DNA from 3 places in the Streptomyces hazeniae genome. Region 1 is predicted to be linked to each of the others. Evidence: riboswitches for the same ligand, from Rfam matches in the RefSeq annotation. Region 1 holds a riboswitch; each other region holds the start of a gene.
The links. A riboswitch is a leader RNA that binds a small molecule or an ion and turns the genes downstream of it on or off. The one in region 1 is predicted to bind cobalamin.

Region 1 (3,811 bases):
CGAAGGCGCGGACGAACGCGGTCGAGGCGAGCCCCGCGAGGGACCGCCAGGCCGCCGCCCGTGTGGTGTCGCCCAGCCGGGCGGCCTGGGCCTGACGGACCCGCCGCACGGAGTCGAGCAGCAGGAAACTCATCCGGTACATGACCAGCGCCACGTCGACCACGGCGGGCGGCACCCCGGCCCGTACCAGGCGCGGCACCACGTCCGAGACGGGCGTGGTGAACGCGAACAGCAGCAGGCCGAGGGAGGCCGCCGAAGTACGGGCCAGCAGCTCACCCGCACGGACGGGCCCGTCCGGGGCGAGCGACAGCCATGGCACCGGCCCGCTTCCGGCGCCGCCCAGCTGGAACAGCAGCGGAACGGCGCCGGTCACGCAGAAGCCCAGCGGCACCCGGAAGGCCCGCCACAGCGCCCGCCCGGCCACGCCGGCCGGGCCCAGCAGCACGGCCAGGGTCGCCGCCGCGACCAGGGGCGCGCCCGGCCACGGCGGCAGGCTGATCGCCAGCACCGTGAGGCCGAGGCCGAGCAGCGCCTTCTCCAGGGGATGGCGGTGGCGCCAGCGGCTGCTGTGCGCCGCCGCGTCGATGGGCAGCACCGTCGGTCAGGCCGAGGCGGGCGTGTCGCGGCCGCCGTCCGCCCCCTCCTCCGCGGGCGGGCCCGACGGGTCCGGAGCACCCGCCGGGCCCGCCGCGGACCGCGCCCCGCCCTGGCGCCGGCCGCGGCGCAGCCCGAAGTAGTAGGCCAGCACGCCCGCCCCGAGCGCCGCCTGCAGCGCGAAGAGCGCCGACTCCACCTCACCGGACAGTGGTTCGTACAGGGGGGAGAACCACGGCTCGTAGTCCGGGGCGTTCTCCGTGATCGCCGTCTCCGCCTGCGCGTCGGCGCCCGCGAACGGCTCCTCCTTGTGGTCGCCGAGACCGAGGACCAGCGGCAGCACCGCGAGCGCCGCGACGACCGCGACGAGCAGCAGGTTGATGCGTGTGTCGCGCTTCATCGGGCCGTCTCCTCCTGCTCGGACTCGGTGCGGTCCGCGCCCCGTGCGGTGGCGGCCCGGTCGGCAAGCCTGGTCAGCACCCCGAGGCGCCGCAGCTCGCCCGCGCTGGACCGCGTCAGCAGACGCATCACCAGCACCGTCAGCAGGCCCTCGCTCACCGCCAGCGGGATCTGGGTGAGCGCGAAGATCCCGCCGAACTTCGCCAGGGCGCCGGCGAACCCGGTCGCCGGGTCGGGGAAGGACAGCGCGAGCTGGACGCTGGTGACGCAGTACGTGCTCAGGTCGGCGACGAAGGCGCCGCAGAACACCGCGGCCATCAGCGGCGCACCGCTCCGCCGCACCAGCCGGTAGACGCCGTACCCGGCCCCGGGCCCCACGATCGCCATCGAGAACGCGTTGGCGCCCAGGGTGGTCAGGCCGCCGTGCGCCAGCAGCAGCGCCTGGAAGAGCAGGGTGAGGGTGCCCAGTACCGCCATGATCGGCGGCCGGAACAGGATGGCGCCCAGGCCGGTGCCCGTGGGATGCGAGCAACTTCCCGTCACGGAAGGGATCTTGAGGGCGGACAGGACGAAGGTGAAGGCGCCGGAGGCGCCGAGCAGCAGGGTGGACTCCGGGTGTTCCCGGACCTCGCGGGTCAGTTTGCGGACGCCGTGGACGACGAACGGAGCGGCGGCGGCGCTCCAGGCGACCGCGTGCCACGGGGGCAGATACCCCTCGGCTATGTGCATGTCGGGTGAGACCTCTCCAGCACCTCGTGGATGGACGACGCGCCCCGGCCGGTCTCCTGGCTGACGGGTCATGCCGCCCGGTCTCCGCCTTCCCGGCCCGCGCGGTCTCCCGCGGCGCGCCAGTGGCTTCCCTCGACGGGGGAGGAGCCGGACTTCCCGATCACAGTGGCGAGGGCCGCACCGGTTCCGCACCGGTTTCCCGAACACCAAGGCCCTGCGACAGTAGACCGCCGCAGTTCACCGCCACAACCATCGCCGGCCCCGCGGGCCGCGGTTCCGGGTGGACGTTCGTCACACCCCGCGCGCCGCGTCGCCGTCCGGGGGTCACCCGGATCCGGGGCGCCCCCCGGACGGCAGGAACAGCACCGAGTTGACGTACCGGCGGTGCGGGGCCAGAGAACGGCGGAGCAGGCCGTGTTCGGCCACGTGCGCGGTGCGGGCCTGGTGGCCGGCGAGGTCGAACGAGGCCAGCGGCAGCCACCGGCGGGCCGGCCGCACCCAGCCCGTGTAGCCCAGCGCGGACAGGTACGACAGCACCGGTCCGACCGGCTGGATGCGCTGTTCCAACTCGACGAACAGCGCGGGCCGTTCGCGGCGCAGCGTCTCCTCCGCGCCGCGCAGCACGGCCGCTTCGCTGCCGTCCACGTCGACCTTGACGAGAGTCAGCCCGCGCAACTGAAGTTCGTCCAGGGCCAGACAGGACACGTCGACCGCGCTGCGGTGGACCTCGCGGCGCACCAGCGAGGAGACCCCCCGGTCGCCGCGCCCGCCGTGCGGCAGCCAGAGGGTGGCGGTGCCGTGGTGGTCGGTGGCGGCGGCCTGGAGCACCTCGACGTTCGGGGGGCTCGTCGCCCGCAGCCGTCGCGCCAGATGCGGGACGGGCTCCACGGTCACCACCCGGTCCGCCCGCCGCGCCAGCCGGCGCGTCCACGGGCCGTACCAGCCGCCGACGTCGACGGCCGTGCCGCCGCGCGGGCAGAAGTCCGCCAGCCGGGCCAGCTCCGGCTCGAACCGGGGGTACAGCAGGTCCGTCGCGACGTTCACGGGCCGGGCCGGAAGACGCGGCGCCAGCCGCGCGGCGAGCGTCACGGAGCCGGCTCCTCCCGGACGTCGGGACCGAGCCGCTCCAGGATCGCGGCGTGCTCCCGCTCCGAGACCTGCTCCCCGGACGAGGGCAGCAGCTGCGGCACGCCGTCCACGACGCGGTAGCGGCGCCGCAACCGCGGGTTGTAGAGGATCTGTTCGTCCTCCAGCAGGGCCAGCGGGCCCTTGTCGAGCGGGCAGGCGAGGATGCCGAGCAACGGGTCATCGGGGGACATGCGGGCGGCCTTCCGGGTGAGGGGGCAGGTGCGGGAGCAGCGGGGTGCGTCCGGTGGCGCTGAGAGTCCGGCCGACGAGCCGCGGCGCCGCCTGGGCCGCCGTCGCGGCTCGGGGCGCGGCGTCGTGCCGGGGGAGGGCGAGCAGCACCGAGACGGCCAGCGCCGAGCCGCCGAGCCGCAGCAGCAGCCGCACCGGCTCCGACGGCAGCGGCTCGGCGAACGCGAACGACCCGCTGACCACGGTGAACAGGAACGTCACGGTCGTGCACACCGGCACCACCAGCGAGGCGCGGCAGCGCTGGAGCGCGGTCTGCGACAGCACCAGTCCGCCGGCCCCGGTGCACAGCAGCAGGTACGGGTAGGGGGAGGCGAGCACCGCGGTGGCGGTGCCGGCGAGGTCGGCGACGTCCAGCAGTCCGGCGACGCCCTTGATCGCCAGCGAGCTGACGCCGTAGAGGAAACCGACCGCCACGCCGTACGGGACCCCGGCCGTCGGCATCCGGTGCCGGCGCCGGGACCGGCGTTCGGCGGCGAGGAACAGTCCGATGCCGAAGACCAGCGCCGGTACCGCGATCAGCAGCACCACCGGGGCCGGGGCGGCACGGCCGATCTCCTCGTCGCTTCCGGGCAGCGACAGCACGATCATCACCAGCGCGGCCAGGATCGCCACCATGCCGCGCCGCTCCCGCCCGCTCGGCTGCTCCCCGAGGAAGAGAGCGGACAGCAGAAGCAGCATCACCAGCCCGGTGACGAACAGGCCCTGCGCGGCG
Region 2 (3,811 bases), on a different contig from region 1:
GCTTCCACGACACGGCCAACGCCATGGCCACCACCATCTCCACCGGGGCGATGAAGCCCAAGGCTGCGGTGGCGATGTCGGCCGTTCTCAACCTCGCCGGAGCGTTCATCTCCGTCGAGGTGGCCAAGACGATCTCCAAGGGACTGATCGACGAAGGCGCCGGTATCCAGCCTGAAGTGATCCTCGCAGCGTTGGTCGGTGCGATCACCTGGAACATGCTGACCTGGCTGGCCGGCCTCCCCTCCAGCTCCTCGCACGCCCTGATGGGCGGTCTGCTCGGTGCCGCCGTCGCCTCGATGGGCATCGGCGCGGTCAACGGCGACGTCGTCGTCACCAAGGTGCTGATCCCCGCGCTGGCCGCCCCGCTGGTCGCCGGCCTCGCCGCCTGGGGCGCCACACGCCTGACCTACCGGCTCACCCGCAACGTGAGCGAGGAGCAGGCCGGCAAGGGCTACCGGGCCGGCCAGATCACCTCCGCCGCGCTGGTCTCCCTGGCGCACGGCACCAACGACGCGCAGAAGACGATGGGCGTCATCACCCTCGCCCTGATCGCGGGCGGCGCGCTGGCGCCGGACGCGGGCCCGCCCATGTGGGTGGTCGTCTCGGCCGGTGTCGCCATCGCGCTGGGCACCTACCTCGGCGGCTGGCGGATCATCCGCACTCTCGGCAAGGGCCTCACCGACATCCACCCGCCGCAGGGCTTCTCGGCGCAGACGAGCGCCGCGGTCACCATCCTGGCCTCCTCCCACCTGGGCTTCTCGCTGTCCACCACGCACACCTGCTCCGGCGCCGTGATGGGCGCGGGGATGGGGCGCAAGGGCGGCACCGTCCGCTGGGGCACGGCGGGCCGGATGCTGGCCGCCTGGGGCATCACCGTCCCGGCCGCGGGTCTGGTCGCGGGCGGCGCGGCGCTGCTGGCCGAGCGCGGCAACGTCGGCGTGACCGTGGTCGCCGTCCTCGGCGTACTGGTCAACGGCGCCATCTGGCTGGCCTCGCGCCGGCAGCCGGTCGACCACACCAACGTCAACGACATGCCGGAGGACTCCGCCCCGGGATCCCGCTCCGACGCACAGGACGCGGGCGTGGTGGCCGCCGCGATGAGCGCCGTCGCCCCGCCGCCGGCCGGCACGGTCCCCGAGCAGCACGGCGCGCAGGACGAGGAGTCCGAGCACGCCCGCACCAAGGCCTCCGTCTCCGGCGCCTGACGCGCCCCACCCGAAGGAAGCGAAGCACTCACCATGGACATCCACTGGTCCGCCCTGATCAACGTGTTCGGCGTCAGCCTGCTGGCTTCCGTCGCGCTGGTCGGCGTGTTCACCCTGGGCATCGTGGGCTCCGCACCGCGCAAGGACGGCGGCAGCGCCTCCGTACTCGCCCGCACCGGCGCATACCTCTGCTACGCGGTCTGCGCGGCCGCCGTGGCGTACGGCATCTACCTGATCGGCGCCTGAACCCCCGCGCACCCAGGGGTGGGTACGGCCTGCGGGCCGTACCCACCCCTCGCGCGTACCCGGGGCGCGCCGGGCGGGACGCGGGGGGGCGCTGCGTGGGGGTGGTCACACTGCTTCGCCGCAGGTCGGGGGCGAGTTGACGGTCGTGGGGGGCCGTGATGGACTTCCGGCAGCCGAACGGCGGCAGAAGAGGAAGCCGGTGCGAATCCGGCGCGGTCCCGCCACTGTCACCGGGGAGCGCCCCTCACCACACGCCACGGCCCGCCAGCGGGCTGGAAGGCCGGGGAGGCGCCGATCCGGGAGCCAGGAGACTCTCGCCGCCGGACACGTCGAGCCAGGGCGAGGACCCTGAGTGAGGACTCCGCCATGCGTGGCTTCTGCGCCCCTCCCCCACCCCGCACCTCGTCGTGTTCCTGCGAGGCTCCACAGCCCGTCGTCTGATGCCGCGTCCGCGTGCGTACGCGTACGGGGTGACGCTCGGCTTCCTCGCCGACCTCGCGCTGGGCGACCCCCGGCGCGGACACCCCGTGGCGGCCTTCGGCCGCGCGGTGAGCCGGGCCGAACGTGCCCTGTGGCGTGACGACCGCGGCGCCGGGGCGTTGTGCGCCGTGGTGTGCGCCGGCGGCGTGGCGGTCGCCGCGGCGGGCCTGAACGCGGCCGCCGGGAGGGCGCGTTCGCCGCTGCCCTCGGTGGTGCTGGCCGCGGTCGCCGGCTGGACGGTGCTCGGCGGGACCTCCCTGATCCGCGAGGCGCGGGCGATCGGCGCCGCACTCGCCGCGGGCGACGTTCCGGCGGCGCGGCGGCGGCTGCCGCACCTGTGCGGGCGGGACCCGGAGGCGCTGGACGCCGACGGCGTCGCGCGGGCGGTCGTCGAGTCGGTGGCGGAGAACACCTCCGACGCCGTGGTGGGCGCGCTGGTGTGGGGAGCGGTCGCCGGCGTGCCGGGCCTGGTGGCGTTCCGCGCGGTGAACACCCTGGACGCGATGCTGGGCCACCGCTCCCCCAGGCTGCTGCGTTTCGGCTGGGCGTCGGCGCGGCTGGACGACCTGGCGGGCTGGCCGGGAGCCCGGCTGACGGCCACGCTGGCCGCACTCGCCGGATCCGACCCGAACGGCGCGCTGCGGGCCTGGCGTGCGGACGCCGCCCGTCACCCCAGCCCCAACGCGGGTCCGGTGGAGGCCGCGTTCGCCGGGGCGCTGGGCGTACGGCTGGGCGGGACGCTGGCGTACGCGGGGCGGGTCGAGCACCGGCCGGTGCTCAACGCCGGTGGCCGGCCGGTCCGTACGGAGGACGTGGAGCGCGCGGTGCGGCTCTCCCGCCGCGTCGGCGTGCTGGCGCTGGTGACGACGACGGCCGTGAGGGTCGTGGCCGCGCGGAAGGGAAGGCGGCGGTGAACGCGGTGCGGCGGGGCGGCGGTCTGCTGGTCGCGGGGACGACCTCGGACGCCGGGAAGAGCGTGGTCACGGCCGGGGTCTGCCGCTGGCTGGCCCGCAAGGGACTGAAGGTCGCGCCGTTCAAGGCGCAGAACATGTCGCTGAACTCCTTCGTCACCCGGGAGGGCGCGGAGATCGGCCGGGCGCAGGCCATGCAGGCGGCCGCCGCCCGGGTGGAGCCCAGCGCGGCGATGAACCCGGTGCTGCTCAAACCGGGCGGCGACCGCACCAGTCAGGTCGTCCTTATGGGCAGGCCGGTGGGCGAACTGAGCGCCCGCGGCTACCACGAGGACAGGCAGCGGAAGCTGCTGGAGACGGTCGCCGGGTGCCTGGAGGAGCTGCGCGCCACCCACGACGCCGTGATCTGCGAAGGCGCGGGCAGCCCCGCCGAGATCAACCTGCGGCGCAACGACATCGTCAACATGGGCCTCGCGCGGGCGGCGCGCCTCCCCGTGGTGGTCGTCGGCGACATCGACCGCGGCGGGGTCTTCGCCTCGTTCTTCGGCACGACCGCGCTGCTGTCCCCCGAGGACCAGGCGCTGGTGTGCGGCTACCTGGTCAACAAGTTCCGCGGCGACGTGACGCTGCTGCAGCCGGGGCTGGAGATGCTGCACCGGCTCACCGGCCGCCCGTCGCTGGGCGTGCTCCCGCACCGGCACGGCCTGGGCATCGACGAGGAGGACGGGCTGCGCCTCTCGCTGCGCGGCACCGTGCGGGAGGCGTCGACGGCGCCGCCGCACGGCGCGGACGTGCTGCGGGTCGCCGTGCTGCCGGTCCCGCTGATGTCCAACTTCACCGACGTGGACGCCCTCGCCGCCGAGCCCGGCGTGGTGGTCCGCTTCTGCGACCGGCCGGAGGAACTGGCCGACGCCGACCTGGTGGTGGTGCCCGGTACCCGCGGCAGCGTGAAGGCGCTGGAGTGGCTGC
Region 3 (3,811 bases), on a different contig from region 1:
GTCGTCGGTCACCTCCAGGATCTCGGTGCACAGGTTGGAGGAGTGGACGACGCGGCCCGGCTCGGCGGTCTGGTTGGCCGTGCGGTTGGCGGCGTCCTTGAAGGTCATCCAGCCGTTGCCGGTCTGCGCGAGGGTGCGCATCATCCGCGCGTACAGCTGCCGGGCCGGAACGGACTTCACGGCCTTCCCGTCCGCCTCGGCGCGGCGGTAGGCGGCGTCGAAGTCGTCGCCCCACAGGTCCACCAGCTCGGGCACCTCGGCGGGGGAGAACAGCGACCAGTCTGCGTCGGCCTCGACGCGGCGCATGAACTCGTCCGGGATCCAGTGCGCGAGGTTGAGGTTGTGGGTGCGGCGGGCCTCCTCGCCGGTGTTGTCCCGCAGCTCCAGGAACTCCTCCAGGTCGGCGTGCCAGGTCTCCAGGTAGACGCAGGCGGCGCCCTTGCGCCGGCCGCCCTGGTTCACCGCGGCGACCGAGGCGTCCAGCGTGCGCAGGAACGGGACGATGCCGTTGGAGTGACCGTTCGTGCCGCGGATGAGCGAGCCGCGGGCACGGACGCGGGACCAGGACAGGCCGATGCCGCCGGCGTGCTTGGAGAGCCGGGCGACCTGGTGGTAGCGCTCGTAGATCGAGTCCAGTTCGTCCAGCGGCGAGTCCAGCAGGTAGCACGACGACATCTGCGGGTGCCGGGTGCCGGAGTTGAAGAGCGTCGGGGAGGACGGCAGGTAGGACAGCGAGCTGGTCAGCCGGTACAGCTCGGCGACCTCGTCGACGGCCCGCGCGCTGTCGTCCGCCGCCAGCCCGCAGGCGACGCGCAGGAGGAAGTGCTGCGGGGTCTCCACCACCCGGCGGGTCGTGGGGTGGCGCAGGAGGTAGCGGGAGTGCACCGTGCGCAGCCCGAAGTAGCCGAACCGGTCGTCGCTGCCGTCCGCCACGGCGGCGTCGACCAGGGCGTCCAGGCGTGCGGCGTGCGCGGTGACGAACGCGGCGGTGGAGTCCGCGATCAGACCTTCGCGGTGGCCGACGGCGACCGAGGCGGAGAACGAGGTCGCGCCCTGACCGGCGGCCTCCTCGCGCACGGCGCGGGTCAGCAGCCGGGCCGCCAGGCGCCCGTACTCCGGTTCGTCGCCGATGAGTCCGGCCGCCGCTTCGACGGCCAGCGACCGCAGGTCCGCGTGGGTCGATCCGGGGTGCCGTCCGCGCCGTACGGCCGCGGCGATCCGGGCGGCGTCGGTCGCGGGCAGGTCGGCGGTCAGCTCCGTCAACAGCCGCTCCAGCAGGGCGCTGTCGGCGTCCGGCCCGGAACGCGCCGGGTACGGCGACGGGACGGCTGCGGCCTCGGGTGCGATGGTCACGGTGACGTGCTCTCCCTCGCTCGGCGGGGGCCGGTGGGGAGGCGTGGCGGGGCGCAGACGGCGACCCGTTGCGGGCAGGCGCCACCTCGCGTCCGCCGGCCCATCCCACGGGGCCCGGACGTGTACGACGCCGTCGGCAGGTGCTCGGACTCGCGGCGTTCCGGGGCCCGTTCGACGCGTGGAGGCAGGGCACGGCACGCCGCACACCGTTGCGGGACAGTCCCGGATTCGCACCGGGTTCCCCTGCGGCGACAGCGAGGACGAGCATACATGTTGGGGTGCTCCGCGCGAGCACCCCAACATCTTGTGTCGCTGGTAGGGTTGCCGTGCCCGTCAGTCCTCGGCGTCGGCGAGCTCCAACGCGAAGGTCCACAGTGGCAGACCGGGGATCGGCTCCCAGTCGCGGGCGGGGGTGCGCACGAACCGCAGCCGCCCGTACAGGCGGTGAGCGGTCGTCATCTTCGACTCGGTGGAGAGCACCACGCGTTCCCGGCCGAGTGCCCGCGCACGCGCCAGGCATTCGCGCACCAGCGCCTCGCCCACGCCGCGCCCCCGCCCCGTCCGGTGCACGGCCAGCATGCGGAACTCGGCCTCGCCGGGCCGGGCGATGTTCGCGTACTCCCCGCCGTCCCCGACGAAGGTCACGGTGCCCAGCAGATCGCCGGTGCCCGCGTCCACGGCGACCAGGACCTGCGCGTGCCCGGCGCGGTGCGGCACGTTCCGCAGCACCTCCAGGTACGGGTCCCGCGCGCCGTGGGTGAGCAGCCCGTCCTCCAGGTACGCGTCGGCCGTCAGGTCTCCGACCTCGCCGTACTCCGCCTCGTGCGCCGCCCTGATCGTCACGTCCATGCCCCCAGCATGCAGCACCCCACCGGCGGCCGCCGGTGGGGTGCTCGGGTGGGTTCCGGGGATCAGGGAGCGGCGGTGGGAGCCGGCAGCTCCTCCTTGACGCCCCGGTCTCCGGCGTCCGCGCGGTAGTCGGAGGGCGTGGTCTCGTCCCGCCCGTCCGGGACCTTGGCGGCCCGCAGGATCACCGTCAGGACGACCGTGACCACGGCGTTCAGCACGAAGGCGGTGAGGCCGATGTAACCGATCTCACCGATCATCGGGATCTCCGCCGTGCTGCCGCCGAAGTGATCCTGCTTCGGGCTGGACACGTTGTACGCCGCGATGGTGCCGTACACCATGCCGACCGCCCAGCCGGCGAGCAGCGCCCACCGGTGGAACCAGCGCGTGAACAGGCCGCCGACCAGGGACGGGAAGGTCTGCGCGATCCAGATGCCGCCCAGCAGCTGGAAGTTGAGCGCCGCCGTCTTGTCCAGGGTGAGGACGAAGACCAGGGCGCCGACCTTCACCAGGAGCGAGGTGACCTTGGAGACCTTGGTCTCCTGCTCCGGGGTGGCGTTCGGCTTGAGGAAGTCGCGGTAGACGTTCCGGGTGAACAGGTTCGCCGCGGCGATCGACATGATGGCCGCCGGGACCAGGGCGCCGATGCCGATGGCGGCAAACGCGACGCCCGCGAACCAGGCCGGGAACATGTTCTCGAACAGCTGCGGCACCACCAGCTGCGGGTTGTCCAGCGAGATTCCGGCCGCGATGCCCATGAAGCCGAGCAGTGCCAGCAGGCCCAGCATCAGCGAGTACAGGGGCAGGATGGTGGTGTTGCGGCGGATCACCTCGCGGCTGCGGCTGGACAGCGTCGCGGTGATCGCGTGCGGGTACATGAACAGCGCCAGCGCGGAGCCGAGTGCCAGCGTCGCGTACGCCCAGTGGCCCTCGGGCCCGGTGACCAGTGCTCCGCCGGTCTCGGAGAGCTTCTCGCCCGCGCTGGAGAAGATGTCGTCGAAGCCGCCGAGCTTGATCGGGATGTAGATGATCGCGACGGCGATCACGATGTAGATCAGCGAGTCCTTGACGAACGCGATCAGGGCCGGGGCCCGCAGTCCCGAGGAGTAGGTGTAGGCCGCGAGCACGCCGAAGGCGATGAGCAGCGGCAGGTCCTTGATGAACCAGTGCGTCGACGCGCCGCCGCCGATGCCCATCACGTCCAGCACCGCCTGGATGCCGACGAGCTGCAGCGCGATGTAGGGCATGGTGGCGAGGATGCCGGTCAGCGCCACGGCCAGGGACAGGCCGCGCGAGCCGAAGCGGCCCTTCACGAAGTCCGAGGTCGTCACGTAGCCGTGCCGGTGGGACACCGACCACAGACGCGGCAGGAAGAGGAAGATCAGCGGGTAGACGAGGATCGTGTACGGCACCGCGAAGAAGCCCACCGCGCCGGCCGAGTAGATCAGCGCGGGCACGGCCACGAAGGTGTACGCGGTGTAGAGGTCGCCGCCGAGCAGGAACCAGGTGATCCAGGTGCCGAAGCTCCGGCCGCCCAGGCCCCATTCGTCCAGGTTGTCGGCATGGGCCGCCTTCCGCCAGCGGGCGGCGAGGAAGCCCATGACCGTCACCA

Region 2: it holds a riboswitch for cobalamin, as region 1 does, so the genes downstream of both, RM572_RS23220 (cobalamin biosynthesis protein) here and RM572_RS01050 (energy-coupling factor ABC transporter permease) in region 1, are expected to answer to the same signal.
Region 3: it holds a riboswitch for cobalamin, as region 1 does, so the genes downstream of both, RM572_RS04730 (ribonucleoside-diphosphate reductase subunit alpha) here and RM572_RS01050 (energy-coupling factor ABC transporter permease) in region 1, are expected to answer to the same signal.

What each region holds. Positions count from the first base shown of each region.
Region 1 is NZ_JAVREQ010000001.1:182,648-186,458, reverse strand. Features, by position in the region: gene cbiQ (cobalt ECF transporter T component CbiQ) at 1-595, opposite strand, end outside; gene RM572_RS01055 (energy-coupling factor ABC transporter substrate-binding protein) at 602-994, opposite strand; gene RM572_RS01050 (energy-coupling factor ABC transporter permease) at 991-1,722, opposite strand; cobalamin riboswitch at 1,752-1,948, opposite strand; gene RM572_RS01045 (FkbM family methyltransferase) at 2,047-2,811, opposite strand; gene RM572_RS01040 (Trm112 family protein) at 2,808-3,041, opposite strand; gene RM572_RS01035 (DMT family transporter) at 3,028-3,811, opposite strand, start outside.
Region 2 is NZ_JAVREQ010000025.1:7,797-11,607, reverse strand. Features, by position in the region: gene RM572_RS23230 (inorganic phosphate transporter) at 1-1,205, shown strand, start outside; gene RM572_RS23225 (hypothetical protein) at 1,239-1,451, shown strand; cobalamin riboswitch at 1,642-1,764, shown strand; gene RM572_RS23220 (cobalamin biosynthesis protein) at 1,892-2,845, shown strand; gene RM572_RS23215 (cobyric acid synthase) at 2,842-3,811, shown strand, end outside.
Region 3 is NZ_JAVREQ010000002.1:215,309-219,119, forward strand. Features, by position in the region: gene RM572_RS04730 (ribonucleoside-diphosphate reductase subunit alpha) at 1-1,353, opposite strand, end outside; cobalamin riboswitch at 1,472-1,621, opposite strand; gene RM572_RS04735 (GNAT family N-acetyltransferase) at 1,687-2,202, opposite strand; gene mctP (monocarboxylate uptake permease MctP) at 2,265-3,811, opposite strand, start outside.